DNA from 3 places in the Kytococcus sedentarius DSM 20547 genome. Region 1 is predicted to be linked to each of the others. Evidence: predicted binding sites of a transcription regulator. Region 1 holds the regulator's gene; each other region holds the start of a gene.
The links. The regulator LexA, encoded in region 1, represses DNA repair genes until DNA is damaged. The targets are predictions, from matches to a motif close to TCGAACANNTGTTCGA.
Positions count from the first base shown of each region.

Region 2: the regulator LexA is predicted to act here: its motif matches at 8,789-8,804, upstream of KSED_RS11310 (HNH endonuclease signature motif containing protein).
Region 3: the regulator LexA is predicted to act here: its motif matches at 3,924-3,939, upstream of KSED_RS00935 (DUF222 domain-containing protein).

Region 1 is NC_013169.1:1,782,760-1,793,328, reverse strand. Features, by position in the region: gene KSED_RS08485 (ComEC/Rec2 family competence protein) at 1-130, shown strand, start outside; gene KSED_RS08480 (hypothetical protein) at 754-1,185, shown strand; gene KSED_RS08475 (DUF6650 family protein) at 1,259-1,768, shown strand; gene KSED_RS14920 (hypothetical protein) at 2,132-2,923, shown strand; gene KSED_RS08465 (LysR family transcriptional regulator) at 3,011-3,994, opposite strand; gene KSED_RS08460 (aminotransferase class V-fold PLP-dependent enzyme) at 4,076-5,317, shown strand; gene KSED_RS08455 (patatin-like phospholipase family protein) at 5,418-6,818, shown strand; gene KSED_RS08450 (Sir2 family NAD-dependent protein deacetylase) at 6,808-7,785, shown strand; gene lexA (transcriptional repressor LexA) at 7,760-8,461, opposite strand; gene KSED_RS14915 (LysM peptidoglycan-binding domain-containing protein) at 8,892-9,251, shown strand; gene KSED_RS08435 (hypothetical protein) at 9,317-9,748, opposite strand; gene KSED_RS13700 (cutinase family protein) at 9,808-10,569, shown strand, end outside.
Region 2 is NC_013169.1:2,393,883-2,404,451, reverse strand. Features, by position in the region: gene nadA (quinolinate synthase NadA) at 1-266, shown strand, start outside; gene KSED_RS11330 (FAD-binding protein) at 263-2,227, shown strand; gene nadC (carboxylating nicotinate-nucleotide diphosphorylase) at 2,224-3,237, shown strand; gene tyrA (bifunctional chorismate mutase/prephenate dehydrogenase) at 3,279-5,399, shown strand; gene KSED_RS11315 (M20 metallopeptidase family protein) at 5,441-6,712, opposite strand; gene KSED_RS11310 (HNH endonuclease signature motif containing protein) at 6,954-8,522, opposite strand; gene KSED_RS11305 (class I SAM-dependent methyltransferase) at 9,035-9,706, opposite strand; gene KSED_RS11300 (DUF2306 domain-containing protein) at 9,892-10,392, opposite strand; gene KSED_RS11295 (MarR family winged helix-turn-helix transcriptional regulator) at 10,392-10,569, opposite strand, start outside.
Region 3 is NC_013169.1:194,927-205,495, forward strand. Features, by position in the region: partial or broken gene KSED_RS00925 (flavodoxin family protein) at 1-184, opposite strand, end outside; gene paaN (phenylacetic acid degradation protein PaaN) at 342-2,090, shown strand; gene KSED_RS00935 (DUF222 domain-containing protein) at 2,255-3,829, opposite strand; gene KSED_RS00940 (excinuclease ABC subunit UvrA) at 4,157-6,505, shown strand; gene KSED_RS00945 (hypothetical protein) at 6,584-7,003, opposite strand; gene KSED_RS00950 (VOC family protein) at 7,428-7,751, opposite strand; gene KSED_RS13270 (DUF1428 domain-containing protein) at 7,792-8,229, opposite strand; gene KSED_RS00960 (maleylpyruvate isomerase family mycothiol-dependent enzyme) at 8,229-8,876, opposite strand; gene KSED_RS00965 (alpha/beta fold hydrolase) at 8,873-9,373, opposite strand; gene KSED_RS00970 (dihydrofolate reductase family protein) at 9,377-10,069, opposite strand; gene KSED_RS00975 (SRPBCC domain-containing protein) at 10,156-10,509, opposite strand; gene KSED_RS00980 (VOC family protein) at 10,512-10,569, opposite strand, start outside.

The DNA of each region.
Region 1 (10,569 bases):
CCACGGCCACCCGGCGCCGGCGACCCTGGAACGGCTCGACGCCGCGGGAAGCACCGTGGTCGGGACGGTCGAGCACGGAGACGTCGCCGTCGGGGCCAGTGACACGGGTCTGTGGTGGGCCCGCTTGTGACCGGCAGCCGCCGGCGGAGCAGCGCGCTCCACCGTGGCCGCTCCGCCCGTCACTGGCTCCCCGCCCGTCGCCGGCGCACCGTCCCCGCGGCGCCGGCGCCGTCAGCCGCCGAAGTGCTCTGCGAGGTCGTCGGGGTCGCCCAGCATGCCGCCGCAGGCGGCCAGCGGGGCGACGAGCAGCGTGGCCAGGACGGTCCGGCGTCCGAGGTGTTCCATGGGACCAGTGCCCCCCCGTGGGGCAGTGGCTCAGGCCGTCGGTTGCTCGGAGGCCATCTCGCCCGCGCGCCCGGACGCCGCAGCAGGACGCCCTCGCCCTGTTCGGCGTGCTCGGGCTGAGCGGGGAGGACCTTAGGGCCCAGAAGACCAAGCAGGCGGCATTGAATCTGTACTTCGAGCACCTGGAAGCGGCCCACGTCCTGGTGGCCAGGAGCGTCCAGGGCTACATGCCGCAGTCCCTCGCCAAGATCCTGTTCAGCGGCCTCACGGTCCCAGACGCGAAGGCCCCCTACGTGTTCCTCGCGGGAGGCAGCCACGGCGAGGACGAGGAAGCCCACCGGGCGGCAGCTCTTCACCCTGGCACTGTTCACCGCCCTCATCGGCCGCAAGATGTTCAGGGCCGTCACGATGGACACGACAACCCTGCGCGACGCTCCGCCGCCGGAGTACGCGATCGTCGGGGAGATGCTCATGCCCGAGCAGCTCGTGCGCTCCCTGGACCTGTCGTCGCTCGACGCGATCCAGCACGCGGCGGACGAGCTCAAGGTGACCCCCAGTGCGCTGGTCGTCCGCGCCCAGGGCCTCAAGCTCCTCGGGTGGGACGTGGCATGCGAGCACCTGCGCGAGCTCGGCGAGGCCTTCCGCGGCAGGCCGAAGAAGCAGGCGCGCCAGCCCAAGCCAGTCAACGCCGTCCGCAAGTACAACGGGCGCAGGTTCACGCGCGCGATGCTGGCCGCGGTCGACGACGGCGCGATGAGCCCGGGCGAGTTCTGCCGGGTCGTCGGCGCTCGCAAGATCAAGCCCGAGGACCTCGACGAGCTCGGTAGGGCGGTCGGTTGATGGACGACGTCGTGCACCGTGTTGGACGGTCCCGCACCGTCGAATTGGGCCCAGCCTGCGGTACAATGACGGCATGCCCACACGACGCGGCCCGAAGAAGTACCGCCGACGCATCACGGGTGCATCCGCGAGCGCCACTGGCGGTGGACTCTCCTCCTCGCTGGTTCGCACCGATGGAGCCGAGCTCCAGTCCCTCGTCGACTTCATCGACGCTCGCCGTGCCTTCTTCGAAGACATCGCCCTAGAGGTCGGCGACCAGGTCACGAAGTCAGTTTCCGAAGCCAGGGAATTCGCGCGCAGCACACTGAGCTTGGTCGAGAGTGAGGAGGCCGCCGAGATCGCACAGGAGATCCAGCAGGCGTGCATTGAGTTCCTCCGCGCGTACAACCCGCCCGCGACGCCTACCAACTATCCAGATCCCCAGCTGCTCGCGAACCAGTTGCGCGCGTTGAGGACCGAGGTGAATCGGTACGTGGCGCTGGCGCTTCATCTATTCGGAGTCTCTACCCCTCGCAACCTGGACCTCAGCGACGTCGACGTGACTGCGAGGGTGATGTCAGACGTGTGGCGCAACAAGCCATGACGTGGGCCCGAGTTGCTGCAGAGTAAGTCATAAGGTCCACAGCACCCCGACCTGTCAACGACGCCCAGCGCACGGTGCTCGACTGGCTCGCAGCCGGCGGCTCCCATGACCCGCCGCGCCCGGACATGAAGCAGAGCGCAGCAGCGCTCGCCCCGCGCGGCCTCGTCCACCTGCCGCCCGGGCGGCAGGTGGACGGCAGAGCTCACGGACGCGGGTCGGTACTTCGTCGAGCACGGCAGGTACCCGGGGGAGCCCGAGAGGGACGAGGGGCCGGCGACGCCGCGACGGCGCGGTGCCGCGCGCCCCGCTGGGCCGAAGACCACGCGGACGTCCCCGGCGGCCGCCGAGGAGCCGGAGCCCGTCGTGGCATCGCAGGAGCGCGAGGCGCAGGTCCCGCTGCGCCAGGTCGTCCGTCGGCCGCCCCCGGCCGTCAAGGAGCTCAGGGACCGGTCCGGACGCCTGCCGACGCCCTTGCGCCGCCGGTGCGTGCTGATCGCCCACGCGCTCGTCACGGGGGCGCTGGCGCGCGGGTGGATGGTCAAACCCGTGGAGGCGCGCCAGGAGTCCGACGGCTACCGCGGCACCTACCTGCGCTACGACAGCCAGGCTCTGCTCCTGCTCGACGCCGGGCACGCTCCCGTCAGGATCGTGTTCAGCGAGGTGACGAAGCGGTGTCCCCACGAGGACACGAAGGAGGAGGCTGCTCGTCGCGCCAAGGGCCAGTACGCCTGGACGCCGACCTACGACTACGTCGGCGACGGCCGGCTGCGGCTGCACCTCACGGACCGCGACGGGAGGAAGACCGGCGCCTCGTGGACCGACGGTGCCCGCATCACGGTCGAGGACCGGCTGCCCGAGGTGCTCGCCGCCGTCGACGAGGCGAGCGAGCGAGCCGTGCGGATGGAGCAGGAGCGCCGCCGCCGTGAGGAGGAGGAGAGGCTGCGTCGGGAGGAGGCCCCTGAAGGTGCCGCACCACGGGTCGGCCCGCCAGGGGGAGGCACTGCTGGCCCGGGGCGCGCCGCTGGCGCTGGTGAGTGCCGGCCGCGACAACGACCACGGTCACCCGGCGCCGGCGACCCTGGAACGGCTCGACGCCGCGGGAAGCACCGTGGTCGGGACGGTCGAGCACGGAGACGTCGCCGTCGGGGCCAGTGACACGGGTCTGTGGTGGGCCCGCTTGTGACCGGCAGTCGCCGGCGGAGCGCGCCCGCCCGTCACCGGCCCATCACAGCGGTGGCGCCGTCAGCCGCCGAAGCGCTCCGCGAGGTCGTCGGTGGTCGGGTGTCCGGCATCGCGGGCCGTGACGACCTGCTCGGGGGCCATCTCGCCCGCCGCCCGGCACAGCGAGTCCATCATCGCGGCCACGGCGGGCACCCGCAGGAGGTCCGCCGTGGTGACTGCGTGGATGGTCCGCTCCGAGCGCTGGCTCAGCGGCAGCGCCACCACGCCCTCGTGGCGGACGTGGCGCAGCACCATCCGCGGCACCAGCGCCGCCCCGAGCCCTGCGGAGACCAGCCCCAGCACCGCGACGTAGTCCTCGGTCTGGAACTCGACGCGGGGGATGAACCCGGCCTCTTGGCCCAGGTGCATCAGGTGGCCGCGGCAGCGGGCGCACCCAGCGATCCAGGGGTCGTCGGCCAGCGCGGCGAGGGCCACGGTGTCGCCGCCCGCCTGGGGGTGGTCCTCCGGCAGGGCGATCAGCATCTCGTCGGTGAGGATGTCGCGGATCTCCAGCCCGGCCAGGTCGTCCACCTCGCGCCCCACGGGGGTGCCGCTGTGGGAGAAGGCCACGGCCAGGTCGCAGCGGCCGTCACGCAGGGCGGCCAGCGACTCCGGCGGCTCCGCCTCGGTGAGCTGGATCTCGATGGCGGGGTGCTCGGCGCGCAGGTCGCGCAGGGCGTGGGGCACCAGGGCGGCGCTCGATGAGGGGAACGCGGCCACGCGCACCCGTCCGGACTGCAGTCCGGCCAGGGCGCTGAGCTCCTGCTCGGCGGTGTCGAGCAGGCTCAGCACGGTGACAGCGTGCCGGGCGAGGACCTGCCCGGCTTGGGTGAGCCGGACGGTCCGTCCTTGGCGCTCCACCAGAGGAGTGCCGATACGTCCCTCCAGCCGCCGGACCATCTGCGAGATGGCCGGCTGGGTGTAGCCCAGTGAGTGGGCAGCCGCCGTGAAGGACCCCTGCTCCGAGATGGCACGCATGATGCGCAGCCCTGCCGTGTCAATCATCCCTCAACTGTAACCTCTTGTTTGGCGCGGGAAAAGTGTCGCGCCATTGTGTAATCCGTCTCAAGCGCCGAGGATGGGGTCATGGTCGCCGCTCCCACCTCCGCCCCCGCCGTGGACGCCGTCCACGCCGCTGCCCCGTCGGCCCCCGCCGTGGACGCCGTCCACGCCGCTGCCCCGTCGGCCTCCGACGCCTCACAGCCGGCCCCCGGTGCCGCCGGGACGCGCGACCTCGCCTGGCTGCGCGACCAGTTCGCCACCACCGGGGGCTACCTCAACGCCGCGACCTGTGGCCTGCCGACCCGCTCCACCACCGAGGCGATGGCGCGCGACGCCCGGCGCTGGACCACCGGCGACGTCTCCCCGGTGACCTACCACGACGACGTGGAGCGCGCGCGGGCCCTGTACGCCGGCCTGGTGGGTGTCCGTCCGGAGCGGGTGGCCACGGGCTCGCAGACCTCCGTGTTCGCCGGCATGATCGCCGCAGGGGTCCCCGACGGGGGCGAGGTGGTCGTGGTGGACGGCGACTTCTCGAGCCTCGTCTACCCCTTCCTGGTGCAGGCCGACCGCCCGCACCCCACCCGCGAGGGCGGCCGCATCACCGTGCGCTCCGTGCCCCGGGCGGAGCTGTGCTCCTCGCTGGGCGAGAACACGGCCGCGGTCGTGTTCAGCCACAGCCAGTCCGCCTGCGGGAGCCTCACCGGCATCGATGAGGTGACGGGCGCCGCATCGGAAGTCGGCGCCCTGACCGTGTGCGACACCACCCAGTCCGTCGGCTGGTCCCCGGTGGACGCCTCGGCGGTCGACGTCACCGTGTGCTCGGCCTACAAGTGGATGTGCCACCCGCGCGGCGTCGCATACATGACCGTCTCGGACCGGGCCATGGAGGCACTGGTCCCGGTGAACGCGGGGTGGTACGCCGGCGAGGTCATCTGGGACTCCATGTACGGCCCGGCCATGCAGCTCTCCGGCCGCGCCTCCCGCTTCGACGTCTCGCCCGGGTGGCCGCTGTGGCCCGGGGCGGTCGCGGCGCTGGAGGACTTCGTGCAGGTGCCGGCGACGCAGCTGCGTGACCACTCGGTGGCCCTCACCAACGCGTTCCGGCGGGGGATGGGCCTGGATGACTCCGACTCGGCGATCGTCAGCCTGGGCCTGCCCGACGAGGCCGCCGTGGCCGCTGCGCGCGCGGGCCTGACGCTCTCGCAGCGTGCCGGGGGAGTGCGCCTGAGCTTCCACGTGTGGAACACGCAGGCCGACGTCGAGGCCGCCTTGGGGGTCCTCACCCCCTTCGTGTCGTCCACTGCCGGGGGATCCCTGCGGGGCTGAGCCCCGGTCCGGTGTGGTGCGCTGCCGGAGGGGGCGCACCACACCGATCGGCACCCCGTCGCCGTCCCGGGGCACGGGCCCGATGTGGTGTGATGCTTCCGTGCCCGAGACCCACCTTCCGGACCCCGCCGGCGCGCAGATGGCTGCCGCCCGGGACGAGGCGCACCACGGCCCCAGCTGGCGCGGTCCGCGCCGGGGCACCGCGCTGTGCCTCTCCGGTGGGGGCTTCCGTGCGGCGCTGTTCCACCTCGGGGCACTGCGCCGCCTGAACGAGCTGGGGATGCTCGGGCAGCTCCGCACCGTCTCGGCCGTCTCCGGTGGGTCCATCGCCGCGATGCTGCTGGCCGACCCGCGCCTCGAGTGGCCGGACCCGCACGACCTGTCCGAGAGCATCGACTCCGCCGACCTGGTGGAACCCGATCCCACCGCCCCGCCGCTCCCGCGCGGCGACACCGTGCCCGGTGGGCTGTTCTCCGCGCCGCGAGTCCGCGGCTTCGACGAGTACGTGGCCGAACCCCTGCGCCGCCTGACGCGCCAGAACCTGCGCACCCGGGCGATGGTGTCCGGCTTCGGCCCCAAGGTGCGCCGCTCGGCCGACACCAGCTCCCGCGCGCTCGCCGACCGCTTCGTCGACCACATCGACTGGTGGGCCCGCGACCTGCGCGACGGCCACCGCACCAGCGGGCCCGCCGTGGTGGTGGAGGCCACCGAGCTCGCCCACGGCGTGAACTGGACCTTCGCGGACTCCCGCGCCCACCCGCCGCACGGCCGGGTGGGTGACTACCGGCTGGGGTACGGCGCGCCACCGGCGGGGCTCCGCATCGCCGATGCGGTCGCCGCCTCGAGCGCCTACCCGCCCTACTTCGCCCCGTTCGACCTCGAGGCCTCCGCGTTCGACCTCTCCGGGGGACGCGTGGGGCAGGTCGATGCGGCTGCGGCGCCCCGCATCGACCGCACCATCCAGCTCGTGGACGGGGGGATCTACGACAATCTCGCCCTCGAGCCGGTGTGGCGCGACCACGCCGGGGTGCTCGTCAGCGACGGGGGGGCGGTCTTCCGCGCCCGCAGCGCCCGGACGCCGCTGGGCCGGATCCTGCACGTGATCTCCATCGCCTCCGGCGGCGGTGAGGTCACCCGGCTTCGGTGGCTGCACTCGGCCTTCAACTGGGGGGTCCTGGAGGGGGCGACCTGGGCGATGGACTCGCGCGTGCCGCAGAGCTACCCCATCGAGGTGGCGGTGCGGATCAACCAGATCCGCACGGACATGGACTCATTCAGCGAGGCCGAGCAGAAGATCATCGAGCGCCACGGGTACGGGGTCGCGGACTCAGCGGTGCGCCGCTACGCCCCGCAGCTGATCATGCGTGACGCGCCGGCGCGCTACCCGCACCCCGAGGTGGCCGATCCCGACGTGGCGCTGCGGGCGCTGCGGGGCTCGGGGCGCATGTCCGTGCTGGGGCGCCGTCCCCCTCGCTCCGGGAGGGAGCGTCGTGTCCGCTGAGGGGGTGCCGGGCGCCGGTGGGTCGGGCGACCAGGGCGTCCCCGAGCTGGCGCCGGTCGTGACGCTCCCGCCCCCGGTGGAGGCCGCGCCGCAGGAGGTCGAGGCGCTCGCCCGCCTGCTGGAGCGCCACCGCCTGGCCGTGGTGACCGGGGCGGGCATGTCCACCGCATCGGGGATCCCGGACTACCGCGGGCCCGATGGGGTGCGCCGCGTCCAGCCGATGACGATCGGCGACTTCCGCGCCGGCCCCGAGTCGCGACGCCGGTACTGGGCGCGGGCCTTCGTGGGCTGGGAGCGGTTCACCGGGGCGCAGCCGAACGCGGGGCACCGCCTCCTGGCGGCGCTGCAGACCGAGGGCGTGGTCTCCGGTGCCGTGGCAGGCATCACCGGGGTGATCACGCAGAACGTCGACGGGCTGCACCAGCGGGCCGGGTCCCCGGACGTGCTCGAGCTGCACGGGACGCTCTCGGCCATCGTCTGCCTGGTCTGTGGGGCGGCCGAGTCGCGCGAGAGCATCCAGGCGCGGTTGGCCGCGGCGAACCCGCACCACCGCGACATCGTGCTGGGCGGGGCGCAGGTGCGGCCCGACGGTGACGTCGCACTGGACGAGGAGACCGTGGCCGCGTTCCGCACGGTGGAGTGCTTGGTCTGCGGCTCGGACGAGCTGAAGCCGGACGTCGTCTACTTCGGGGAGAACGTCCCCAAGCCGCGCGTCGCCGACGCCTACGCGATGGTGGACGCCGCCGACGGCCTGCTGGTGCTCGGCTCGAGCCTGAAGGTGATGAGCGGCTACCGCTTCGCGCGGCACGTGCACCGCGCCGGCGGGCCGGTCGCGGTGGTCACCCGGGGGTGGCACCGCGCCGACCGCGAGGCGAGCCTCACGATCGACGCGATGGTGGACACGACCCTGGCGGCCGTGGCCGACGTGCTCGGCGTGGGGATCAGACCCGACGCAGCACCGCGGTGACCTTGCCCAGGATGGTGGCGTCGTTGCCGTCGATGGGGTCGAACAGCGGGTTGTGCGGCTGCAGCCAGATCTGGTTCTTGACCTTCTTGTAGGTCTTCACCGTCGCCTCGTCGTCGAGCATCGCGGCCACGATGTCGCCGTTGATGGCGGCCTGCTGGCGGCGCACGACCACCCAGTCGCCGTCGCAGATGGCGGCGTCCACCATCGAGTCGCCCTTGACGCGCAGCAGGAAGAGCTCACCGTCGCCCACGATCTGGCGGGGGAGCGGGAAGACGTCCTCGATGTGCTCCTCGGCCAGGATCGGGCCGCCGGCGGCGATCTGCCCCACCACCGGTACGTACGAGGCCGGCGGGTGGTTGTCCGCGGCCTCGGACGGGTCCCAGGTCTCCTCGTCGAGCTTGCGGTAGCCGCGGTCCCCGGGCCAGGCGGCATCGAGGATCTCCAGCGCCCGGGGGCGGTTGGGGTCGCGGCGGATGTAGCCCTTGCGCTGCAGGGCGTTGAGCTGGTGCTGCACGGAGCTGGCCGAGGCCAGCTCCACCTGCTCAGCGATCTCACGCATGCTCGGCGGGTACCCGCGCTCGTCGATGGAGCGGCGGATGACCTCCAGTACACGCGTCTGTCGTTCGGTCAGTGGCTCGGTGTTCCGCAGCCCGGGCTCGTTCTTCCGGATGGCCATGGTGTTCCCCCTTCGCGGGTCGTCGAGGCGGTCGTCGTCCGTCGTGGCCGGATCACGCCGCCGCCATCGTGAGGACCAGGTCCTCATTCGATTCGTTGAGATTCCAACGATTCCTCGATGTTGTCGGTGGTCACCGCTTGACTTCGGGTGTTGTCGGGAGATCGCTCCACCCGCTCCCCGGGAGACCCGGTGAACCAGGTGGGGAGCAACGAGCTCCCGCCAACCGTGTGGTCACAGACTACGACGGAAAGCCTGCCAGCGCGGACATTCGTTCGGGCGTGTCTTGGCGATCGTCGCTCACCTGTGCTACACATCGTACAGAGTTGCGACGGACACACGTCTCAGCCTGTGGATGGACCCGTACGACGCGTTCGAACAGGGACCGGTCCCCGGGGTCGAGGGTTCCGTTCGCCCGACCGAAGGAGATGGCATGACTGCGATGACGATGGAGATGAGGCCCGCCGGCCGACGAGCTGTCGCGGGCGGACGTGCTGGAACGACGGCGCCGCGCATGCGCCTCACGGCCCGGGGCCGGATGGCCCGGCAGCTGCTGGGGCTCGCGCTGGCCGTGGTCGTGGTGCTCCTGCTGGCCTGGCAGGCCGCGGGGGTCGGCGGGGACGCCGGCTCGCAGCGGGTCGTCGTCGGGCCCGGGGAGACCCTGAGCCACGTGGCGGCCGAGCACCTGCCGGGGATCCCGGTGGAGCAGGGCGTGCTGATGGTCCAGGAGGCCAACGGTCTGGGCACCTCGCAGGTGGAGGCGGGCCAGGAGCTGGTCGTTCCGCGCCCCTGAGCCCTGGGTGCCCTGGGCGGTGCTCGACCGACCGGGACGGGTGTGGGCCGTGCCGGCGGGGGTGTTCAGTCGAGGGGCGTGCCGGTGGCGCGACGCCACATCGGGCCCAGGCCCTCGAACGGTGCGAACCACCCGGAGATGTGCACGTCCATCACCACACCCTTGATGCCGGCGGTGAGGAAGTCCCCGGCACCGCGGACGATCTCGATGGGCTCCTTGGCCAGGAGGTCGGCGGGCTGCTCGGGGTCGATCATCCCCTGCTCCACCGCGAAGTGCCGCGCCCGCTCGCTGCTGGTGAAGCCCAGCAGCATCATCACGCCCTCGATCTCGGCGGCAGCGGGGGCGACCGAGCCCTCCGGGCCGGCCGGCAGGAACCACCAGCGGGGCAGCGCGAAGCCGACCTTCCACAGGGCGGTGATGGTGTCCTGGTCCCCGCGGTTGCGGGTCATGGCGTGCAGGCGGTCGGTCTCGTTCGGAGCGGGCATCGCGAGGTCCATGGCGCCACTCCACCACACAACCTCGCGCGGCGGGTGACGACACCGCCACAATGGGTTCCGTGAGTGCTCGCCGACGTCCCGCGCCCGGCCCCTCGGGGGTGCCCCGGGCGAGCGCGCGCCCCGGCCGGGCAGCCCGTCGAGCAGCCGTCGCACTCTCTTTGGCAGCAGTGGTCCAGGGGCTGGGGTTCGGCGGCGCGGCGCCCGCGGGTGCGGCCCCCTCCGGCTCCGTGCCCGTCGCCGCGGACCGGGCGGGAGCCCACCCCTCGTGGTCCGCGGACCCCACGCCCTCCTGGGGCGTGGACTCGCTGCCCTGCCGGGACGTGCTGTTCGTCGGCGTGCGCGGCTCGGGGGAGAAGGCCCCGTGGGGCGGAACGGTCGAGGGTGTGCGGACGATCCTGTCCGAGGAGCTCGACCGGCCCGCCAACCAGATCTGGCTGGACTACCCGGCGGTGTCCCCGCACACGCTGGGGACCCACGACCTCGAGGCGCACGTGCTGGACCCGGCCCCTCCCAGCTCGGACTACTTCGACTCGGTGGAGGAGGGCTCCCAGGAGCTCACCCGCGTGCTTGGCCAGAGCGCCCGGCGCTGCCCGGGCCAGCAGGTGCTCCTGGTGGGCTTCTCGCAGGGCGCACAGGTGATCACCCGGGCCGTCGCCGGCGGCGCGGACAGCTCGACGCTCGCCGGCGCGCTGCTGCTCGGGAACCCTGCCCACCACCCGGGGCAGAACGCCCGGGAGGTCGACGGCCAGGTGGACACGCCCGCCATCGGTCTGGCGGCCACGCTGACCTACCTGCGCGCGCAGGCCCGCCCCGGTGACGAC
Region 2 (10,569 bases), 610 kb from region 1:
CCACCGCGCAGATGCGCGACCACGTGACCACCCACCGCCCGCCGCAGGTCGCGCTGATCACCGAGTGCTCCATGGCGGACAACATCCGCGCCGCGCAGCCGGACCTGGAGTACGTCCAGCCGTGCAACCTGTGCCCGCACATGCGCCGCTCGACCCTGGCCGGCATCCGCGCCGCGCTGGAGACCGGCGGGCCCCAGGTCACGCTCGACCCCGCCACGGCCGCGGGTGCCCGCCGCGCCGTCGAGCGGATGCTGGAGCTCTCGTGAGTGCCCGGGAGGAGAGTTCGCTGGGCACCGCCGCCCGGGTGGGTGCGAGCGCCGATGCCGCCGCGCCGGTGAGTGCCCCCGTGGTCGTCGTCGGCGCGGGTCTGGCCGGCATGGTCACCGCGCTGCGCCTCGCGCCGACGCCGGTGCTGCTCGTCTCCCCGCTGGAGCCGGGGCGGGGTGGGTCTACGGAGCTCGCGCAGGGTGGTCTGGCGGCCGCCATGGGCACCGGCGACACTCCGGCCGCGCATGCCGTCGACACCCACGCCGCGGGGGGCGGGCTGTGCGATGCGGCGACCGTCACCCGCGTGACCGACGCCGGCCCCGACGTGGTCGCCGAGCTGACCGCGCTCGGGGTGACCTGGGACCGGACCGCCAGCGGGCCCCCGCACGCGGGCGCCATGTGCGGCGCCCTGTCCCTCGGGCGCGAGGGAGGCCACGGACGACACCGCATCGTCCACGCCGGCGACCGGACCGGTGCCGCGATCGCCGCTACCCTGGCCGATGCGGTGAGCTCCGCCCCGCACATCACCCACCTCGCGAGTGTGGTTACCGAGGTGGTGACCGGTGGCAGCGACAGTGCGGACCCCGCAGGGCGTTCTGGGTCCGGTTCCGCGGGGCTGCTCTCCGACGACCCCGGCCGCGTCACCGGTGTGGTGGTGCGCACGGCCGGGGGCACGCACCGGATCGCCACCGACCGGGTCGTGCTGGCCACCGGGGGCTACGCAGGCCTGTACGCGCTGACCACGAACCCGTCCACCACTCGGGGTGCGGGCCTGGCACTCGCCGCCCGGGCCGGCGCGCGTCTGGCGGACCTGGAGTTCGTGCAGTTCCACCCCACCGCCCTGGACCTGGCCGCGACGCCGGCAGGCGCGACGCCGGCAGCCGCGACCGGTAGGACGTTGCCAGCCCTGGGCAGCGCCGAGACCGCCGCATCCCTCGGCCGCCTGCCGCTGCTCACCGAGGCCGCCGCATCCCTCGGCCGCCTGCCGCTGCTCACCGAGGCCCTCCGCGGCGCCGGGGCGGTGCTGCTCAGCGACGGGCATCGCTTCGTCGACGAGGTGGCCCCGCGTGACGTGGTCGCGGCCGCCGTCCACGCCGAGCGACGGGCCGGTCGACGGGTGGAGCTCGACTGCCGCGCCGTGCCGGACCTCGACCGCTTCACCGCACTGTCCGCCACCGCCGCCGCAGCCGGCCTGGACCCGCGCCGTGACCCGCTGCCGGTCTGCCCCGCGGCCCACTACTCGATGGGGGGCGTGCTCACCGACGCCCGCGCCCGCACCGACGTGCCCGGTCTGTGGGCCGTGGGTGAGGTCGCGTGCACCGGGCTCCACGGGGCCAACCGATTGGCGTCCAACTCACTCCTCGAGGCCGTGACCACCGGCCGCGCTGCGGCGGAGGACCTGGCCGCGTGGTCGGGGGGCGGTCCTCGCAGCGCCGACGCCGCCGACGCCTCGCATGCCGCCGACGCCGCCGATGACAGGTGCCGCCCGCCCGCGGACCCGCTGGCTGCCTGGCACGACGGGTGGCGCTCGCCCGTGGCGCCCCACCGCACGATCCGGGCAGACGCCGTAGACCTGGCCCTGGCCGGCACGCCGCGCGATGCCGCCCCACCCGCCAGCGCAGTGACCGGTGACCCGGCCAGCCGCCGGCACGTTCTCGGGCCCGACACGGTGGTCAGCGAGCTGCTCTCCGTGCACGCCGGGGTGGTCCGGACGCGTGACGGCGTCCAGCACGCCCTGACCGCACTGGCCGACCGCCCCGGTGACGACGCCCTCGTCGCCCGGTTGCTGCTGCGATCCGCCCTGCGACGCGCGGAATCGGTCGGCGGCCACCGGTGGGGTGCGCCTGATCCCGCCGCACCAGGGGCTGCTGCGCCCGGGGCTGTCGCGCTGGAGTCCGCCGCCGCGGAGGCCTGCGTGGCACCCGGGGCGACGCTCACCGCATCGGGGGTGGGCCGATGAGCACCGCTGACACCTGTTCCGCCGGCGCGACTCGCCCTTCGGCCACGCACGGCTCCCCGCGACCGCGCGACGTCGACGCCCTGGTGGCCGCTGCGTTGGCCGAGGACGTGGGCGAGATCGGCGACGTCACCGCCCGCGCCACCATCCCCGCCGACGCCACCGGTGCCGCCGTGGTCGTCGCGCGAGAGGCCGGCGTGGTGTCCGGGCTGGACTTCGTGGTGGCCGCGTTCGAGCAGGTGGACCCTCGGCTGACCGTCCAGCTCCTGGCCGCCGACGGAGACCGCGTGGCCCCCGGTGCCCACCTGGTGCGTGTGGCGGGGCCGAGCCGCGGCATCGTCACCGGTGAGCGGGTGGCGCTGAACTTCCTGGGGCTGCTCAGCGGTGTCGCCACGACCACGGCTCGGCTGGTGGAGGAGGTCGCCGGCACTGGCGCGCAGGTGGTGGACACCCGCAAGACCGTCCCCGGCCTGCGCGCGGCGCAGAAGCGCGCGGTGCGCCACGGCGGGGGAGCCAATCACCGCCTCGGGCTGCACGACGCGGTGATGGTGAAGGACAACCACATCGCCCTGGCCGGCGGGGTGACGGCGGTGCTGGAGCGGCTCGCCTCCGGGCCGGATGCGCCGGGGCACATGGTCCGCATCGAGGTGGAGGTTGACACGCTCGACCAGCTGCGCGAGTTGGCGGCCTTCGAGCGGCGCCGACTCGATGCCGGTGCGCGGCCGGTGGTGGACGTCGTGCTGCTGGACAACATGGGGCCCGATGGTGTGGCCGGTGCCGTGGCGTTGCTCCGGGCCGCGGGCCTGCACCCGGTGGTGGAGGTCTCTGGTGGGGTCGCCCCTGCGGCCGGAGAGCCCTCCGCGGCCGGCGAGCTTGGTGGCCACTCCCCGGCCCGCGCGCTCGCCCTCGCTGGAGCCGACGTGCTCAGCTCCGGGGCACTCACCCACTCCGCCCGGTGGCTCGACGTGACGCTCGAGGACGAGCCGGTACGGGGGTGCCGGGCCGCGCGCTAGGGGATGGCCGTGTGGTACTAGCCGCCTTCTAGACTCCCGCCATGCAGAGCGCCGCGTCGACCATCGCCGAACAGGGCCGCCGCATCGTCGTGGTGGGGGGTGCCGGTGCGCTGGGCTCCCGGTTCGTCGAGTGGTTCCGCAGCGGCGGCGACCTGGTGCACGTCATCGACCCGGCTGCGCCGGGGGTTCCCGCTGGTGCGCCCGGTGGTGGCGCGTCCGGTGGGCCCAGCGCGTCGGAGGGTCCGGCGGGTGACCCCGACGCGGCGGCGTTCGCGACGGCGGACCTCGTCCTGGTGGCGGTTCCGATCCGGGTGACCGAGCAGGTCATCGCCGCCCTGCCCCCGCTGCGCCCCGATGCCGTGCTGGCCGACCTCACGTCCGTGAAGGCCCCCGCCCTGGCCGCGATGCTGGCCGCTCACACCGGGCCGGTCGCCGGCCTGCACCCGATGTTCGGTCCCGACGTGGCCGGTCCCGCCGGAGAAGTGGTGGTGCACAGCCCCGGGCGCGGTGAGGTGGGCTGGATCCTCGACCGGATCGCCGGGTGGGGGTGCCGGGTGGAGACCGTGGAGGCGGCCGAGCACGACCGGCTCATGGGCATCATCCAGGCGCTGCGCCACACGGTGACCGTGGCCTACGGGGTGGACCTGCGGCGGGAGGGCGCCGATCTGGACCGGCTGCTCGCGCTGAGCTCGCCCATCTACCGCACCGAGCTGATGATGGTGGGCCGCCTCTTCGCCCAGGACGCCGAGCTGTACCACGACATCATCACCGCCTCCGAGTCGAATCTCGAACTGCTGGAACACTTCCACGAGACATTGGGTGATCTGGTGAAGCGACTGCGGTCGGGGGACCGCGACGGGTTTGTCGCCGAGTTCGAGGCGGTGCGCGACTACTTCGCCGGGCACTCCGAGGGGTTCCTCGCCGAGAGCCGGGAGCTGCTCTCGGCCGCCAAGGCGCTGCGGGCCGCCACGGCGGAGGAGGCCTCGGAGGCGCTGGCGGGCGGGGCGGACGAGGGGGGTTCGCCGACCCCGGGTGGCGCGCCCACGGCATCGACGGCGGACGATCTCGCCGCCCGGCTGGCGCCGCACCGTGCGGAGATCGACCGCATCGACCGCGAGCTGCTGCGGCTGGTGAACGCGCGGGCGGCGCAGGCTCGCGCCATCGGCACGATCAAGGGGACCGCCGCCGCCTACCGCCCCGAGCGCGAGGCGCAGGTGCTGCGCGGCCTGGTGGAGCGTAACCCCGGACCGCTGCCGGACGATGCGGTGCGCCGTGTGTTCCGTGAGCTGATGAGTGAGTGCCTGGCGGTGGAGCGGCCGCTGACGGTCAGCTACCTCGGGCCGGCTGGGACGTTCACCGAGCAGGCGGCCGTGCGGCACTTCGGCGGGGCGGCGGTGACGGTGCCCGCATCGAGCCTGGAGGAGGTGCTGCGCGAGGTGGAAGCGCGGCAGGCCGATTACGCGGTGGTGCCGGTGGAGAACTCGACCGAGGGTGCTGTGGGGCGGGCGCTGGACCTGTTGTCGCGGTCGCCGCTGGAGGCCGTGGGGGAGGTGCGGCTGCGGATCGTGCACCACCTGATGGGGCGCGCGCCCGCGGGTGCGGGCGCGGGACCGGTTGTGCGGCGGGTGTTCGCGCACTCGCAGGCGCTGGCGCAGTGCCAGGAGTACCTGACGCGCCACCTGCCCGATGCCGAGCGCGTGCCGGTGAGCAGCAACGCCGAGGCCGCGCGTCTGGTGGCCGAGCTGGCGGCGCATGGCGTGCACGACGTCGCGGCGCTCGGGCCGGCCGGGGCGGCGGAGCTGTACGGGCTGGAGGTGTGGCGTTCCGGGGTGGAGGACGACCCGGAGAACACCACGCGCTTCCTGGTGCTGGGGCACGAGTCGCCGCCGCCCAGTGGGCACGACCGGACGAGCCTGGTGGTGTCGCCGCCGAAGACCGACCGTGACGGTGCGCTGCTGGCGATGCTGCGCCCCCTGGCCGAGCACGGCGTCTCGATGACGAAGCTCGAGTCCCGTCCCATGCGCGGCGTGCTGTGGCAGTACCTGTTCTTCATCGAGGTCGACGGGCACGCCGCCGAACCGGGCGTGGCCGCCGCGCTGGAGGAACTGCGCAGCTCCGCGGTGTTCTTCAAGCTGGTCGGGAGCTACCCGCGGGTGGACTGAGCCGTGCGACGGCCGGTGCGTCGGCCGGTGCGGCGTGGTGTTCAGCCCGCCAGTCGCCGCAGCGCGAGGTGGCTCAGCGTGGCCGCCATGGTGGGCAGCACCGCATCGTCGAACAGCACCAGTGGCGAGTGGTTGAACGCGGCGGTGGCGGGGTCCACGTCGTCCGGCGAGGCGCCGACGTAGAGGAACACGCCCGGCACCTCGTTGGCGACGAACGAGAAGTCCTCACCCGTCATCCGGGGCGTGGGGTGGCGGGTGACGGCCTCGTCGCCGAACAGCTCCCGCAGCCACCCTGCGGCCTGCTCTGTGGCGTCCGGGTCGTTGTGGGTGACCGGGTACTGGCGTACGAAATCCACCTCAGCGGTGCAGCCATGGGCCCGCGCGATGTTCTCGGCCGCCCGGTGGGCCTCGGCCTCGATGCCGTCGAGCGCCTCGTCCGAGATCGTCCGCACCGTGGCGCCGAGTCGGGCCGACGGTGGGATGACGTTCACCGCATCGCCCGCGCTGAGCTGCGTGACGGTGGCGACCACGGGGTCGAACACGCTGAAGGCGCGGGTGATGCGGGCCTGCAGGGCCGTGCCGAACTCGAACAGGGCGGGCACCGGGTCGGTCGCCAGGTGCGGTTGGGAGCCGTGCCCGCCCGCGCCGTGCATGGTGACGTAGAGCCGGTTGCTGCTGGCCATCGCGGGGCCGACGGCGTACTCGATGCGGCCGCGCTCGCCGGGGAAGACGTGCAGCGCGTAGGCGGCGACGACCTGGTCGTGCGTGGCACCTGCGGGGCGGGTAGCGGTCTCCCCGGTGCGCGCGGCGTCGAGCAGCCCCTCCTCGAGCATGTACGTCGCGCCGCCGAGGGACTCCTCACCGGGCTGAAACATCAGGATCACGCTGCCGTGCAGCTGTTCCTGGCGCTCGCTGAGCAAACGCGCCGCTCCCACGAGCGCTGCGGTGTGGAGGTCGTGGCCGCAGGCGTGCATCGCGCCGTTGCTGCTCCGGTACGGCAGGTCGTTCTGCTCGGTAAGTGGCAGGGCGTCCATGTCCGCGCGCAGGATCACCGCCGGGCCAGGGTGCTCACCGCGCAGAACGGCGACCACCGAGGTCGTGGTGTTCCCTGTGGTCACCTCCAGTGGAAGACCCTCGAGCGCTGCCAGGACTCTCGCCTGCGTCTCCGGGAGGTGCAGTCCCACCTCAGGCAGCTGGTGCAGCTCGCGTCGCAAGGTCACCAGGTCCTCGGCGATGGCCTCGGCGTCCGCCGTGAGTCTCTCGTCGTCCGGGGCCGGTCCTGCCGGGTCCTGCAGGTCGTCCGTGCGGGGCATGGGTGCTCCTCGGGTCGGGGTCACGAGGCTAGGCCGTCCTGTCCCACCGTGAAAGGGGCCCGCGGGATTCCCCGGGTCCGGTGCGGGGCCAGGCCATGGGTGTCGAGTGGCGGTGGACACCCCAAGGCCGTGGGCGTCCCCGAGGCCACGCGCGTGCGATGCGCCCGTCGTGCGGGACACCAGTACACCGACGTGCACCCCGGGGCCACGGGCGTGCGATGCGCCTGTCGGCGGTAAGAGGTCAGCATGTGGCGCCCTGGCGGCGGCGGGTGAAGGTGATGGTGGCCATGCCGCTCGCGTCCCGCGTGGTGGTGTGGCTGTAGTGAGGATGTTCTACGAGGCGGTTGTGCCTGCCGCACAGAGGGATTCCGTTGGAGAGGTCCGTCCTCCCTCCCCCGGGATGGAGGAGTTGACCACCTGGCCCGTATCTCGGTGACCACGGGTTGTCATGGTGAATCTCGCACCAGGCGAAGGGTCGTTCGCAGTCCCGTTCGGCGCAGGAGTCGTACTTCGCGGCGAGGGCTGCCTTTTGAGCATCGTTGAAGAAGCGTCGTTGTCGACCAAGGTCCAGCGGGATGGAGTCACCGCCCATGACGACGGGGATGGTGCCCGCGTTGCTGGCCAGCCGCCGTACCTCTGCGGCCGAGACCTCGTTCCCGGTGTCCGTGATTCCCACTCGGTTGACCTCTCCGCGGAGGGTCTCCAGGTCGGTGGTCACCAGCAGGATCGCGTTGATCTTGGAGCCGAGCTTGTCGGTGGGCAAGTGGTCGATGAGTTCTGCCAAGGCCTGACCGCGCTGCTGGTCGCGCAGCTGCCGGTCGAAACGTGCGTCGCCCGTCCCGTGCGCGCCCATCGCTCCGTCGCTGGCGCTGGGTGCCGCGGCGCCAGTGGTGCCCACCGTGTCAGCGCAGGCGGTGCCCGGCAGGCCCCCGCCCGCTTCGCCACCGCCCGTCCCCGGGTATGTGCCGCTGTCCTTGGTGCTGCTGCGACGTCGGGGGCTGGTCAGGGTGTCCAGCGCCTTCTTGAGCATGTGGGCCTGCAGGTCAGGCAGGGTGAACTGGCCGAACCACGTGCCGTCGTGGTTGTCCTTCATCCAGAACGACGCTGCCTCCCAGGCGGCCTGCTCCTCGGTGCGCACCACGTCGTTGTGGTGCTCGTCGACCTCAGCGTCTGGAAGATCGAGCTCTGCCAGGGCGCGCTTGGCGGCCCTGCGCAGCTTGGCAGGGGACAGGTGCTGGGCCTTCGAGACCAGTCCGGTCTCCACCCGCGAGCGCTGCTCCTCGGTGAGGTGGTCGGGGAGGCTCTCCAGGGCCTGCGTGATGATCAGCGCCTGCTCCCGGTTGATCAGCCCGGCGTCCCACGCCTGGGCGGTCGGCGAGTGGGCGGGCTGGCCCTCATCGAGCTGTCCGTCGCCGGCGGGAGTGTCACCCAGACCAGTCGCGTCAGTGCCCGGGGTGCGACCTCCCCGAGGGTCAGCCGCTGGGTCCCTGGGGGCGGGCCGGTGATTGCCCAGCGCCTTCGCGAGGTCGGCGTCGCGCCCCACCTGGCGGGCACTGGTACGGGTGCGCCCGGCGGTGAACTGTGCGTCATCGAGGTGGTGGGCGTTGCCGGCTTCGCGGGTGGCGCGGACGACGTCCAGGGCGCGGATGCGGACTCGGTCGTGCCGGTTGACCAGGGTCTGGACCTCCCGGACCAACCACTCCAGGTCACGACTGTCCAGGGTGTCGGCGCGGGCCCCGAGGTCGGCCACGGCATCGAGAAGGGCATCGACCGTCGCGTTGGCCTCCGCGCAGAGCTGCTGAATCACCATGGCCGGGTGCGGCACGCTGCTGGAGTCGGGAAGAGGGTTGGTCGCGGTGGGGTCTAGGCCGGGTGCATCCGTTCTGGGCGCCGGGCTGCCACCGGTCGCTCGTTGCGATCGCGGGTCGAGATCCCCGGGCGCGGTGGGCGTCGTGGCGCGCGCTGTGCTGAACAGATCGTCCATGGTCGCCCCCTCCCCAGGATGTGTGGCCGAACCCCCTGCCCGACCGACTGCCATCAGAATAGTACACAGGGGCGACAATGACAAGCCGTCGATAGAACATGTGGACGAGTGCCTGGGGCGCCAGGTGCCATCTCCTGGTTCTGTGGACAACGGGGCCTGTTCGGGTGAGGCGCAGGACCCTGTTTCCTCGTCGAGCAGCACGGCCTGGGGTGGCCCGACGAGCGCGGATTCGACTGGCACCTCGCCGGGGTCCGGTGAGTCGGGTACCAGTGGTGCGTCGGGTGGTGAGTCCAGTTCGCCAGGTTCGCCCTCCGGTGCCACCGTCGTGCCCGCACCCCTCACCGCTTCCGGGCGCGCACCACCAGGTCCACCGTGTGCCCCGCCCCGGCGCCGCCGGCCACGTGACGCGGCCGCGCCTCATCGACCACCACCTCCCATTCGTCACCCAAGGAGGCCCGCACCGCCGCGGGGTCGAGAAAGCGAGTCGGGTCGAAACCCTCGTGCACGTGGGCCGGGTCCACCTCGTGGTGCACGAACAGCAACGTCCCGCCCGGCGCCACCAGCGACGTCAGCTTCCGCTCCACAGCGCGGTCAGGCGTCCGCTCGAGCACGGGGTACATCGCGCTCACCAGGTCGAACCCCGCGGCCGGCAGGTCCGCCGACAGAAGACCAGCCGCCACCCCCGTCACCGACACCCCCACCCGCTCCGCCGCCGCCTGCGTCAACGCGACTGCGTTGGGGGAGATGTCCAGCGCGGTGACCTCCCAGCCCTGCTGGGCGAGCCACACCGCATCGGCGCCCTCACCGCATCCGATGTCGAGCACCCGCCCGGGCGTCAGGCCCGCCACCTCCGCGACCAGCGCGCCGTTCGGCTCGCCGCTCCAAGTGGGCTCGCCGGAGTACCGCTCGTCCCAGTGCTCCACGCTCGTGGGCGGGTGCTCCGATGCGGGCGCCTGGCCGTGGCCGGGCCCGTGCGGGTGGTCGTGGGGCGCGGCGGGCGAGGACGTCATGGGGTGAGTCTGACAGCGCGACCTGGCCGCCGCCCCCACCGCCTCAGGGCAGGAAGATCAGGAAGCCGAAAAGCAGGGCGAAGAGGGCTGCCAGCATGGGTGCTCCTGGGGTCGGGCCCGGGTCCGATGCCGGGTGTCGCCCCAGTCTGGTCCGCTGGGTCCCGCTGGGCAAGAGGTGGGTGTGGTCAGCGGGATGTGGGCCGCGCTGTGGCCTCGCTCCGCCGCCCACTGAACCGCCCCGCCAGCACCACGAACCCCGCCGCCGTGGCCACCAGCACCACCGACCGCGTCAGCGCCGCGGGGTCATGCACGGCGAGCTGCGGGATGTGGCGGGCCGGCACGGCCACGGCGAACACGAAGGCGCCGAGCAGACCGAACCAGGCTCCCCGCATCGAGCCGAGGTGGCCGCGCAAGTTGCCCCGGCGGATCGCCCACACGCCGGCGACGACGCTGACGATCGTCGCGCCCGACAGGGCGTGCAGCACGCTCCAGGACGAGCCGTTCAGCCCGGTGATGCCGAAGGAGCTGGCCGCCACGTACAGCATCAGCACCGCCCAGACGCGCCCGATGAGGCGGTGCTGGGCGTCGCCGCGGGGGCGGCGCCAGAGCTGGTAGGCGCCCAGGGGCAGGGCGATCGATGCGGCGAGGGTGTGGGTGACGAGCAGGGTGGTCCAGGTGGTGTCCATCAGGTGCCTCCGAGGGCGTCGCGCAGTAGGCGGGTCTGCCGCTGGTACTCGGCGAGGTCCACCCCGGAGCCGGCGACGGCCTGCTCGAAGGACCCCTCCAGGAGTGCGTCGGCGCGGGTGCGCAGGTCGCGCCCGGCGTCGGTGAGCGTCACGTGGCGGGCGCGTCCGGTGCCCGAT
Region 3 (10,569 bases), 1.2 Mb from region 1:
TGTCGTGGTCCACCGCTCGCACCAGGTCGACCGAGACGCCTTGGTCCCGCATGTGCTGCATCGCGACGTCCATCAGGCCCTGCGTGTGCGAGGTCTGGTCGCCGGGCTTCAGGGTGCAGTTGATGAACAGGGCGCTGAGGTCCGAGAACCGTCCGGCGCCGGGGGTCTGCGCAGTGGGGGCCATGCGTCCAGTCTGGCGCCTCGCTCCCGAAGGCGCAGGTGGGCGCTGCGCTCCGGGAGGAGCCGGCCGGCCCGACGTCGCGTGCCCGGGGCCGCGCGGGCCGGCCAGGCCCTCCGCGACGCCGGTTGGGCGCGGTGAGCCGGATCACTAGTCTGGCCCCATGACTGAGACGACCGCGCCCACCCAGGCCACCACGACCACCCCGGCGATCGTCCCCGAGGGGGCCACGGCCCTGGTCGAGAAGCACCGCGACGCCCTGACCGCCGCCACCGCTGCCCTCGAGGCCCGTTCGTTCCACAGCCGCTACAACGAGTCGCCCTCCCCGAAGGTGCACGGCGAGGACGCTGCCCCCAACGGGTTGAAGGCGCACGAGGCCCACCTCGGCCAGAAGTTCTCCGCCCTGGAGTCCCAGCCGTCCACAGGCCAGTGGGTGGGCAGCGAGAAGTCCCCCTACGGCCCCGAGCTCGGTGCCTCCTACCCGCAGCTCGACGTGGACGCCGCGATGGCGGCCGCGACCACCGCCCAGAAGGCGTGGCGCAACGCCGGGCCCGAGGCCCGCGCCGCCGTCTGCGTGGAGATCATCGACCGCATCAACGCCCGCGGCTTCGAGATGGCCCAGGCCGTCATGCACACCTCCGGCCAGCCGTTCGTGATGGCCTTCCAGGCGGGCGGCCCGCACGCGCAGGACCGCGCGCTGGAGGCCGTGACCGTCGCGCTCGCCGAGCAGCGGAAGGTCCCGGAGTCCGTCATCTGGGAGAAGCCGGCCAAGGGCGAGCCCATCCGTATGCAGAAGGACTACCGCGTCATCGGCCGCGGCGTCGGCCTGGTGATCGGCTGCAACACCTTCCCCACCTGGAACGCCTACCCGGGCATCTTCGCCTCGCTGGCCACCGGCAACCCCGTGGTCGTCAAGCCGCACCCGCAGGCCGTGCTCCCATTGGCCATCACCGTCGAGGTCGCCCGTGAGGTGCTCGCCGAGGCCGGTTTCGATGCGGCGCTCGTCCAGCTGGCGCCGGAGGAGACCGGTGGCACGCTGGCCAAGGACCTGGCCCTGCACCCGGCCGTGAAGATCATCGACTACACCGGCGGCCCGGGATTCGGCCACTGGCTGGAGACCGAGGCCGCTGCCGCCGGCAAGCTCGTCTACACGGAGAAGGCCGGCCTGAACACGGTGATCGTCGACTCGGTGGAAACCATGCGTGCCGCCACCGGCAACCTCGCGTTCTCCTTCTCCCTCTACTCCGGCCAGATGTGCACGGCGCCGCAGAACGTGTACGTCAAGGCCTCCGGCATCAGCACCGACGAGGGTGAGCTGACCGCCGAGGAATTCGCCGAGAAGCTCGGCCAGACCATCACCGCCTTCAACAAGGACGACGCCAAGGCCGTCGAGATCCTCGGTGCGACGGTGAACGACGACGTCCGCGGCCGCGCCAACGACTTCACCGGCCTCGCGAGCCGCCTCGGCGGCACGCCGGTCCTGGAGCCGCGCGAGGTGGAGCACCCGGCCTTCCCGGAGGCCGTGGTCCGCACGCCCGGCATCATCCTGCTGGAGTCCGACCAGCGCGACGCGTACAGCCAGGAGTGCTTCGGCCCGGTGGTCTTCGTCATCAAGACCGACTCCACCGAGCAGTCCCTGCGGATCGCCACCGACACCATCCAGGAGCACGGCGCCATGACCATGGCCGTGTACTCCACCGACGAGGAGGTGCTGGCCGACGCCCGCGAGGCCGCCGCCGATGCCGGCGTCGCGCTCAGCGAGAACCTGCAGGGCCAGGTCTTCGTCAACCAGACCGCGGCGTTCAGCGACTTCCACGGCACGGGCGCGAACCCGGCCGCGAACGCCGCCTACGCGGACGCGGCCTTCATCAGCAACCGCTTCCGCGTGGTGACCACCCGCCGCCACGTCTGAGCTGCGGCGGTGACCCCGCGCCGCGCTGGGTGAGCCGGCGCGGCGCCGAGCACCGGAGGGCGTCCCACACGGGGCGTCCTCCGCGTGTGTGCCGGCCCCGTCCGAGCAGGCGGCTGTTCGGGCGTGCGTCCTCGCCGTGCTCGTGGCGGGTCCCGTCCCCAGGGTCATCGGGTCACCGCCTCCCCGGGGTCTCCGGGGCGTCGCCGCCTGAAGGTGACGGTGGCCGCGCCCCGTTCATCGCGGGTGGTGGTGTAGGTGTAGCGGGGGTCCTCCGTGCGGTGGTGGTGTGGACCGCACAGGGGGATTCCGTTGGCGTGGTCGGTTCTGCCTCCACCGCGATGGAGGAGTTCCCCGTCGGGTCCGCGGCGGGGGTGAAAGGGGCGGTCGTGGTGGATCTCGCACCAGGCGAAGGGCCGATCGCAGTCCCGTTCGGCGCAGGAGGTGTACTTCGTGGCCAGGGCTGCTCGTTGGGTGTCGGTGAAGAACCGCCGTTGCCTGCCGAGGTCCAGGGGTTGGGACGCGCCGTCCATCACGAGGGGGATGATCCCGGCGTTCGCGGCCAGGTGACGGGTCTGCTCTGCGGAGACGGCGTCCCCGGTGTCGGTGACGCCGGCCCGGTCGGTCTCCCCGCGGAGGGTCTCCAGGTCGGTGGTGACCAGCAGGATGGCGTTGACCTTGGAGCCGAGCTTGTCGGTGGGGAGGTGGTTGATGAGCTCGGCCAGCGCCTTGCCGCGCTCGTGGGCCCAGTCGATCTGGGTGTCCTTCCACGAGGCGCCCTCGAGGCCGGTCCCCTCGGCCCGTGCGCGCTTCTTGTGGGCGAGCCGGCGGGGTGAGGTCAGGGCGTGGAGGGCCTTCTCCAGCATGCGTCCCTGGAGGACCGGGAGGGTGAACTGGCCGTACATGGTGCCGTCGCCGCGGTCGGTGATCCAGAAGTTCGCGGCCTCCCAGGCGGCGTTCTCCTCGTTGCGCACGAGCTCGTTGTGGTGGGCATCGACCTGCTCCTGGGGCAGGTCGAGTTCGCCCAGGGCGCGCTGGGCGGCCTTGCGCAGCCGGGTCAGGCTCATGCGTTGCGCCTTGGCCACCAGGCCGGTCTCCACGGCCAGGCGCTGCTCGGTGGACAGGTGGTCGGGAAGGTCGTCCAGGGCGCGGGTGATGATCAGCGCCTGATCACGGTTGATCAGCCCGTCGTCCCAGGCCTGTGCGGTGGGGGACTGGGCCGACCCCGCGCCCGCGCCGTCACCGAGCTGGGGCGCCGCCCCCGCATCGTCACCGAGCCCGGACCCCGCACCACCATCCGCGCCACCCGGCAGCCCGGCAGCGGGCGGGCGCGGCTGGTTGCCGAGGGCCCGGGCCAGGGTGTTGTCGTGGTGTGTCCGGCGGGTGTCGGTACGGGTGCGTCCGGAGGTGTACTGGGCATCGTCGTCGTGGTGGGCGTGGCCCGCCTCCCGGGTACGGCGCACGACGTCCAGAGCGCGCACCCGCACCCGGTCGTGCCGGTTGACCAGGCGCTGCACGTCCTGGACGAACCGTTCCAGGGTGGCCGCGTCCAGGGCCTCGGGGTGGGCGCCGAGCTGGGCCACCGCATCGATCAGCCGGTCGGCCGCGCTGTTGGCCTGCTCCAGCGCGACCCGGACCACGGCGTGCGGGTCGCCCACCACACCCCCGGCCCCGCGGAGCCCGTCACCCGCACCACTCGTGGTGGGCGCACCCCGAGTGCCGATCCCGTCGACCAGGTCCATGGACGCACCCCCTCAGCGCCTCGGCGGCCGAACCTCCTGTCCGACCAACTACCCCCACTCTAGTACACACTACCGACACAATGCAAGCCCGAAATAGAACATGTGGACGAGTGCTCACGGGCCCCCGGGACCCCACCCCGTGCTGTGGACAACCCACCCCCCTCGGTGCCACCCGCGAGGCCGACGACCCCGCCCCTACGAGGCCGCCTTCGCAGGCATCGACGCCGACCCGTACCACCTCCTCCCCCGTGGGCATGAAGCGCCCGCTGCCCTGATGCGGTGAGCGTCGCCCGCGAGGTTGTCGCCGCCCGCCCCTACGCTGGCTCCGTGACCGAGAACCACACCGCCGACCGCCACGACACCATCCGCGCCCGCGGCGCCCGGGTGAACAACCTCAAGAACATCGACGTCGACATCCCCAAGCGCCGCTTCACGGTGGTCACGGGCCTGTCCGGCTCCGGCAAGTCCTCTCTGGTCTTCGGCACGCTCGCCGCCGAGTCCCGCCGCCTCATCGACGAGACCTACCCGTCCTTCGTCCAGCAGTTCATGCCCGCCAACCCGCGCCCGGACGTCGACTCGCTGGAGAACCTCTCGGCCGCCGTGATCGTCGACCAGGAGCGCATCGGCGCCAACTCGCGCTCCACGGTCGGTACCGCCACCGATGCGGCCGCGCTCCTGCGTATCGTGTGGAGCCACCTGTCCGAGCCCCACGTCGGCGGCTCCCAGGCCTTCAGCTTCAACGTCGCCTCCGCCTCGGGCTCCGGCATCCTCACGGTCGACAAGAAGAACGCCAAGGGTGAGACGAAGAAGGGCGAGAAGGCCACCTTCGAGGTCATCGGTGGCATGTGCCCGGCGTGCGAGGGCATCGGCACCGTCGCCAGCCTGGACGAGGACCTCATCGTCGACCGCTCCCTCTCCCTCGATGAGGGGGCGCTCCTGGTGCCCGGCTACCCCGTCGACTCCTGGGGATGGCGGATCTTCGCCGAGAGCGGCAAGCTCGACCCGGCGAAGAAGGTCGCCGACTACTCCGATGACGAGTGGGCCTGGTTGATGTACCAGGACGCCACCAAGGTGAAGATCGGTGACATCAACATGACCTACGAGGGCATGGTCACCCGCATCCGCCGCACCTGGTTCGGCGACCGCGAGCCCAAGCAGGCGCACATCAAGGCCTACAAGGACGCCATCGCCACCACCGCCCCCTGCCCGGAGTGCCACGGCACGCGCCTCAACGAGGCCGCGCGCACCGCCACCGTGCACGGCATCACCCTGCCTGAGGCCACGGCGATGCAGGTGGACGAGCTGGCGCAGTGGGTCAAGGAGCTCGACGAGCCCAGCCTCGCTCCGGCCCTGGCCAAGCTGACCGGGATGCTCGAGGCGATGGTCGAGATCGGCTTGGGCTACCTCTCGCTGGACCGCACCTCGTCGACCCTCTCCGGCGGCGAGGCGCAGCGCATCAAGATGGTGCGCCACCTGGGGTCCAGCCTGACCGACATCAGCTACGTCTTCGACGAGCCCACGGCCGGCCTGCACCCGCACGACATCGAGCAGATGGTGGGGCTCCTGCGTTCCCTGCGCGATGCGGGGAACACCGTCCTGGTCGTGGAGCACAAGCCTGCGGTGATCACGGCAGCGGACCACGTCATCGACATCGGCCCCGGCTCGGGCACCACCGGTGGTGAGGTGGTCTACGCCGGCCCCCTCGACGGCCTGGCCGGCACCGACTCCGTGACCGCCGAGCACCTGGACCACCGCCCCACCCTGCGCGATGAGGTGCGCACCCCCAGTGGGCACCTGGAGATCCGCGGGGCGTCCACGAACAACCTCAAGGGCGTCGATGTGGACGTGCCCACCGGGGTGCTCGTGGCCGTGACCGGGGTGGCGGGCTCGGGCAAGAGCTCGCTGATCCACGGCAGTCTTGGAAAGCGGGGCGACGTGCTGGTGATCGACCAGTCACCCATCAAGGGTTCGCGGCGCTCCAACCCGGCGACCTACACGGGTCTGCTCGACCCGATCCGGAGCGAGTTCGCCAAGGCCAACGGCGTGAAGCCGGCCCTGTTCAGCCCGAATTCCGAGGGCGCCTGCCCCGAGTGCAAGGGGGCTGGCGTGATCTACCCCGAGATCGCGCTGCAGAACGCGGCACCCACGCCGTGTGAGGTGTGCGGCGGGCGGCGCTTCCGGGACGACGTGCTGGAGTACGCGTTCCGGGGCATGAGCATCGCCGACGTGTTCGACCTGTCGGTGGCCGAGGCGGTGGAGGTCTTCACCACGGGCAAGGCCAAGACGCTCCTGCGGCGCCTGCTGGACGTGGGGCTGGGCTACATCCGGCTCGGCCAGCCGCTGCCGACCCTGTCCGGTGGTGAGCGTCAGCGCCTGAAGCTGGCGGCGCAGCTCAAGGAGTCGGACATCTTCGTGCTCGACGAGCCGAGCTCTGGTCTGCACATGGCCGACACCGCGAAGCTGGTGGACATGCTGCAGGGCTTGGTGAAGGGCGGGGCCACCGTCATCGCCATCGAGCACAATCTGGACGTTGTGAGCCAGGCCGACCACGTCATCGACGTGGGGCCGGGTGCCGGCCACGAGGGCGGCGAGGTGGTCTTCACCGGCACCCCCGCCGAGCTCACTGCCGCGGACACGGCCACGGGCCGCGCGTTGAAGGCGGCCACGTCGTCCTGATGGGGTGAGCGTGGCCAACGAGGCCCGGCCGCCCCGGGTGGGGGACCACAAGGCCTCGAGGGGCGCTGGGGCCGTTGCTCAGCGGGGGATGTCCTCGTCGTGGGGCTGCACGAGGTAGCGGTCGCCGTCCTCGCTGACGTCCCACACGGTCACCGTCGCGACCGGGCCGTCGGCGTCGCTGACCTGTACCTGGTGGTTGCGGGCCATCTGCTCCCCGGTCAGCTCGCGGACCGTGAGATCCGAGGCCGCGTCAGCGCCCCCGGCCTGCTCGCGCACGGCGTTCAACCAGTCGCTGGTCTTGGACTCGAACCCCTCGCCGGAGTACTCACAGACCGACTCCACCGTGGCCTCGGGCCCCGTCTCGGTCAGCAGCGCGGAGACCACCTCCGTGGGGGTCTCCCTCCCGGCCTGGCAGTCGTCCTGCGAGCACCCTGCCAGGACCGCTGTCGTCACGACCCCCAGCGCCAACAGATCTCTCACACCGGTCTTGCGGCTCATGCGCACCATCCTTCATGTCGATCCTCGGGGTGGAGCGCCCATCGCGATGTTTGCTCCACCTAATGTTGCTGGGGGGGTGAGGGTCGCCGTGAGGCGCAGGAGTGTCGTATGAGTGAGCCCCAGTCAGTGGAGCATAGAGCCACGCGAGGGGGGGCAAGTGGGGTGGCGGATGTCCTGGGAGTGCATTACCACCTCACCCAGCCAGGCTCCGAGAACACCCGTGGGGGCGACGGTGGCGTCGATCACCTGCCGGAAGCGGTCCAGCGTCTCGGTCGGGGACCCATCGAGGTGCTCACGCAGTCGGTGTTCGTTGTGGACGTCCGGGCGGAAGCGCGCGGCGGCGACGCCGCGCCACCACGCCCAGCGCCCGGCCTTTCACCTCGTCGTACCCGCCGGCGCCGTGGGCGAAGAGCATGCGGATGGCTCAGCCCTGCTCCATCTGCTCACGCATCTCCTCCGAGCCCTCGAACAGCCCGAACGCCGCACCCGCCGGGGTGGTCAGGTGCGCCGAGCGGCCGAAGCCGAGGTCCATCACCTCACCCACCTGCCCGGCACCGAGTTCCCGCGCCCTCGCCAGCACCGGGTCCAGCTGCGGCACCAGCGTGTACTGCACCCACAGCGCCTCCTCGCCGGCCTCCAGCGGGCCGATGCCGAAGATGCCGTCCTGACCCAGCTGCGGCATCGATTCCGTTGCCCGCCAAGAGGGCACGCCGAGCGGCATCACGCCGGCAGGGTGGTGGTCGGGCACGCCGCGATGCTAGCCGTCACACTCCATCGGACGACGGGGTTCAGGGACGACTCACGACCTCGAAGGTCTCCCCGATGACGCGGCGCCCGTCGAACACCGGCTCCTCATCCAGGGTCGCCAGGACGCGCGGGTCGCTCGTGGCCGCGGCTGTCCCCCGATCCCGTGCCGCCCTGGAGGGCCACTGTGTCACCGTCACGACGACCGCCTCTCCGGGGCCTGCCCCGACCACACCCGCAAGGCCGGGGGAGGCCGATGCGGGGGAGGCCCCCGTGGCATGGAAGTCCTCCTGCCTCGCGGGCGGCCCGGAGTGCCAGTAGTGGGTCACCTGCGTGGCTCCGTGGTCGCGGTAGACCTCGGCCATCCGCTTCTCGAAGGCCAGGTAGGCCTCGCGCTGGTTCACGGCCACCGGGACCATGGTCACGTCCGCACATGCAGCGCCCTGAGGGCCGCCCCGTCCACTGCGGATGTCGCTCGTCATCAGTCCTCCAACCGGCCGGCCAGTTGATCGACCCCCGCGCCGGTGAGCCCGTCCAGGTGCGAGCGTCGCCCAGCCATCACCATCACCAGGGACAGGGTCGGGCCCTCGACCAACGGTCCCGTGCCGCTGTGGAAAGGGCTGTCCGTTGCATGGAGTTGCAGCCCCTTGGTGCGGCTGCGACTCGGGACGGCGAAGTCGCGAGCGGCGAAGAAGGCGGCCACGGCAGCAACGGCATCGGCGTCACTCGTGTCTTCCAGGCCGAGTGGTCTGCGGATGTCCTCGGCGTGCACCACCACCTCTCCCAGCCATGCCGCGATGTCGCCGGTTGGCGCGACCGTGGCGTCCACGACGGCTCGGAAGCGTCCCAAGGTGTCCTCCGTCGACCCGCCCAGGTGTTCCTGCAGGCGCCGGTCGTTGTGGACGTCCGGCCGGAAGCGGGCGGCAGCGATGCTCCGGAGCCAGGACCAGCGCCCGGTTGACGCGGCCGCCGTGAGGTGTGCCGTCACGTGGCGCACGTCCCAGTCGTCGCACAGGGTGGGATGACCCCACTGTGCGGGCTGCAGTCGCTCCAGGTCGCTCACGAGCGCGCCGCGTGCCGCGTGCACCATCGGCCACGTCGCCTGCGGGGCCTCACGTCGTGTCGTCACCGCGTCATCTCCCTCATCAGGTCGCCCTCCAGCCCCGCGAACTGGTGCCCTCCGATGGGGTGCACGCGCGCTGCCGCGCCGGGCACCGACTCTGCGAGGGCCGCGAAATGGGCCACGGGAACCACCTCGTCGTCCCGACAGTGGTGCAGCGACAACCGGACGCCCTGCGGTGGCCCGGAGGGGGCGTACTCGGCCACGTCCCACCCGCTGACACCCCAGTCGGGCGCGGCGAGCACGAGCCCGCGCCGCACCTCAGGCGCCGCCTCGGCCAGCACACCCAGAAGGATCGATCCGCCAAAGGAGTGGCCCACCACCAGATCGTCCGCGCCCAGGGATCCCACGGCCGGGCGCACCACCGATGCCCACGCCTCGAAGGACATGTCCTCGTCTGGGCACTCGGGCATCTGCAGTTCAGCCCCGACTGCGCCAGTCAGCCGCTCGGCCAGCTCCCGGTCCTCCTGGAACCCACCGGCTCCGTGCAGGAACAGCATCTGCATGGCTCAGGTCCCTCCGGTGCGCGGCGTCGCTTCACCGGAGGCGTTCTCGACCCCGCGGGGCCACCGGTTCCACAGGTGGTGCACCACCCCGTCCGATGAACCGACCGCCTCGATGCTGAAGCGCCGTTGCAGTCCTCCCAGCCCGTCCCACAGCGGGGTGCCCTCGCCGAGTACGACGGGCACGGTCACCGTGTGCATGACGTCCACCAGGTCGTCCGCCAGGAACGACCTCACGGAGGTGGGTCCGCCGCCAATGCGGACATCGAGACCCCCTGCAGCACCCTTGGCCTGGTCCAGTACCTCGGCCGGAGGTCCGCTGACGAAGTGGAACACCGTCCCGTTCGCGAACTCCATCGACTCCCGAGGGTGGTGGGTCATCACGAACACCGGCGTGCTGAACGGGGGCTCCTCGCCCCACCACCCACGCCAGCCCTCGTCGGTCCACGGCCCAGTCTCCGGCGTGAACTTGCCACGGCCCATGATCTCGGCGCCGATGCCTTGGCTCCAGAGGGTCGTCATCGCGCGCTCAAGGGTCAGCGGCGCGTCCACGTCACTCATCCCGTGGATGAAGCGGCCATCGAATCCGGCCATCAGCTCCAGCGCGTCGCCGAACGGCTTCTCCCGGGTGATGAAGGTGCCCGCGGCGTACCCGTCGAGCGAGACGTGCAGGTTGTGGATGCGAGTGCGTTGCGTCATGCCCCCTCCTGCGGCATGTCGAGGGGAAAGACGGACATGGGTGAGCCGGTCTCGACCCATGTCTTCAGGTTGGACAGGATGGCCGGTCACACCCTGGCCACGGCATCGCGCAGGTGCTCGGAAGGCAGCACGGTGTGGGTGAGAGTGAGCCTGGTGATGCCCTGGTGCTCGGCGAGGTCGAAGGCAACCCGTGAGTCACCCGCGTTCGGGAAGGTGAACGCCAATCGATGGGGTGCCGAGGCCTCCCGGACGGTCCCGGTGCCGTCCACCGTGCCGCTACCGTCTACCCGGACGTGCTGCCAGTCTGATCCGACGTGCCAGTCCGACACCGACGAGTGCCGCCACCAGATGGCCGTCTCCTCCGCATCGGTCAGGGCGGTCCACAGCCGCTGGGCGGGGGCGTCCACGTACACCGTGTAACCACAGGACCAGGTGCTCACGATCAGCCCTCCCGCACGCCGCCGGCGTTCAGCACGCCGGTCTCCACACCCTCGGGGTCG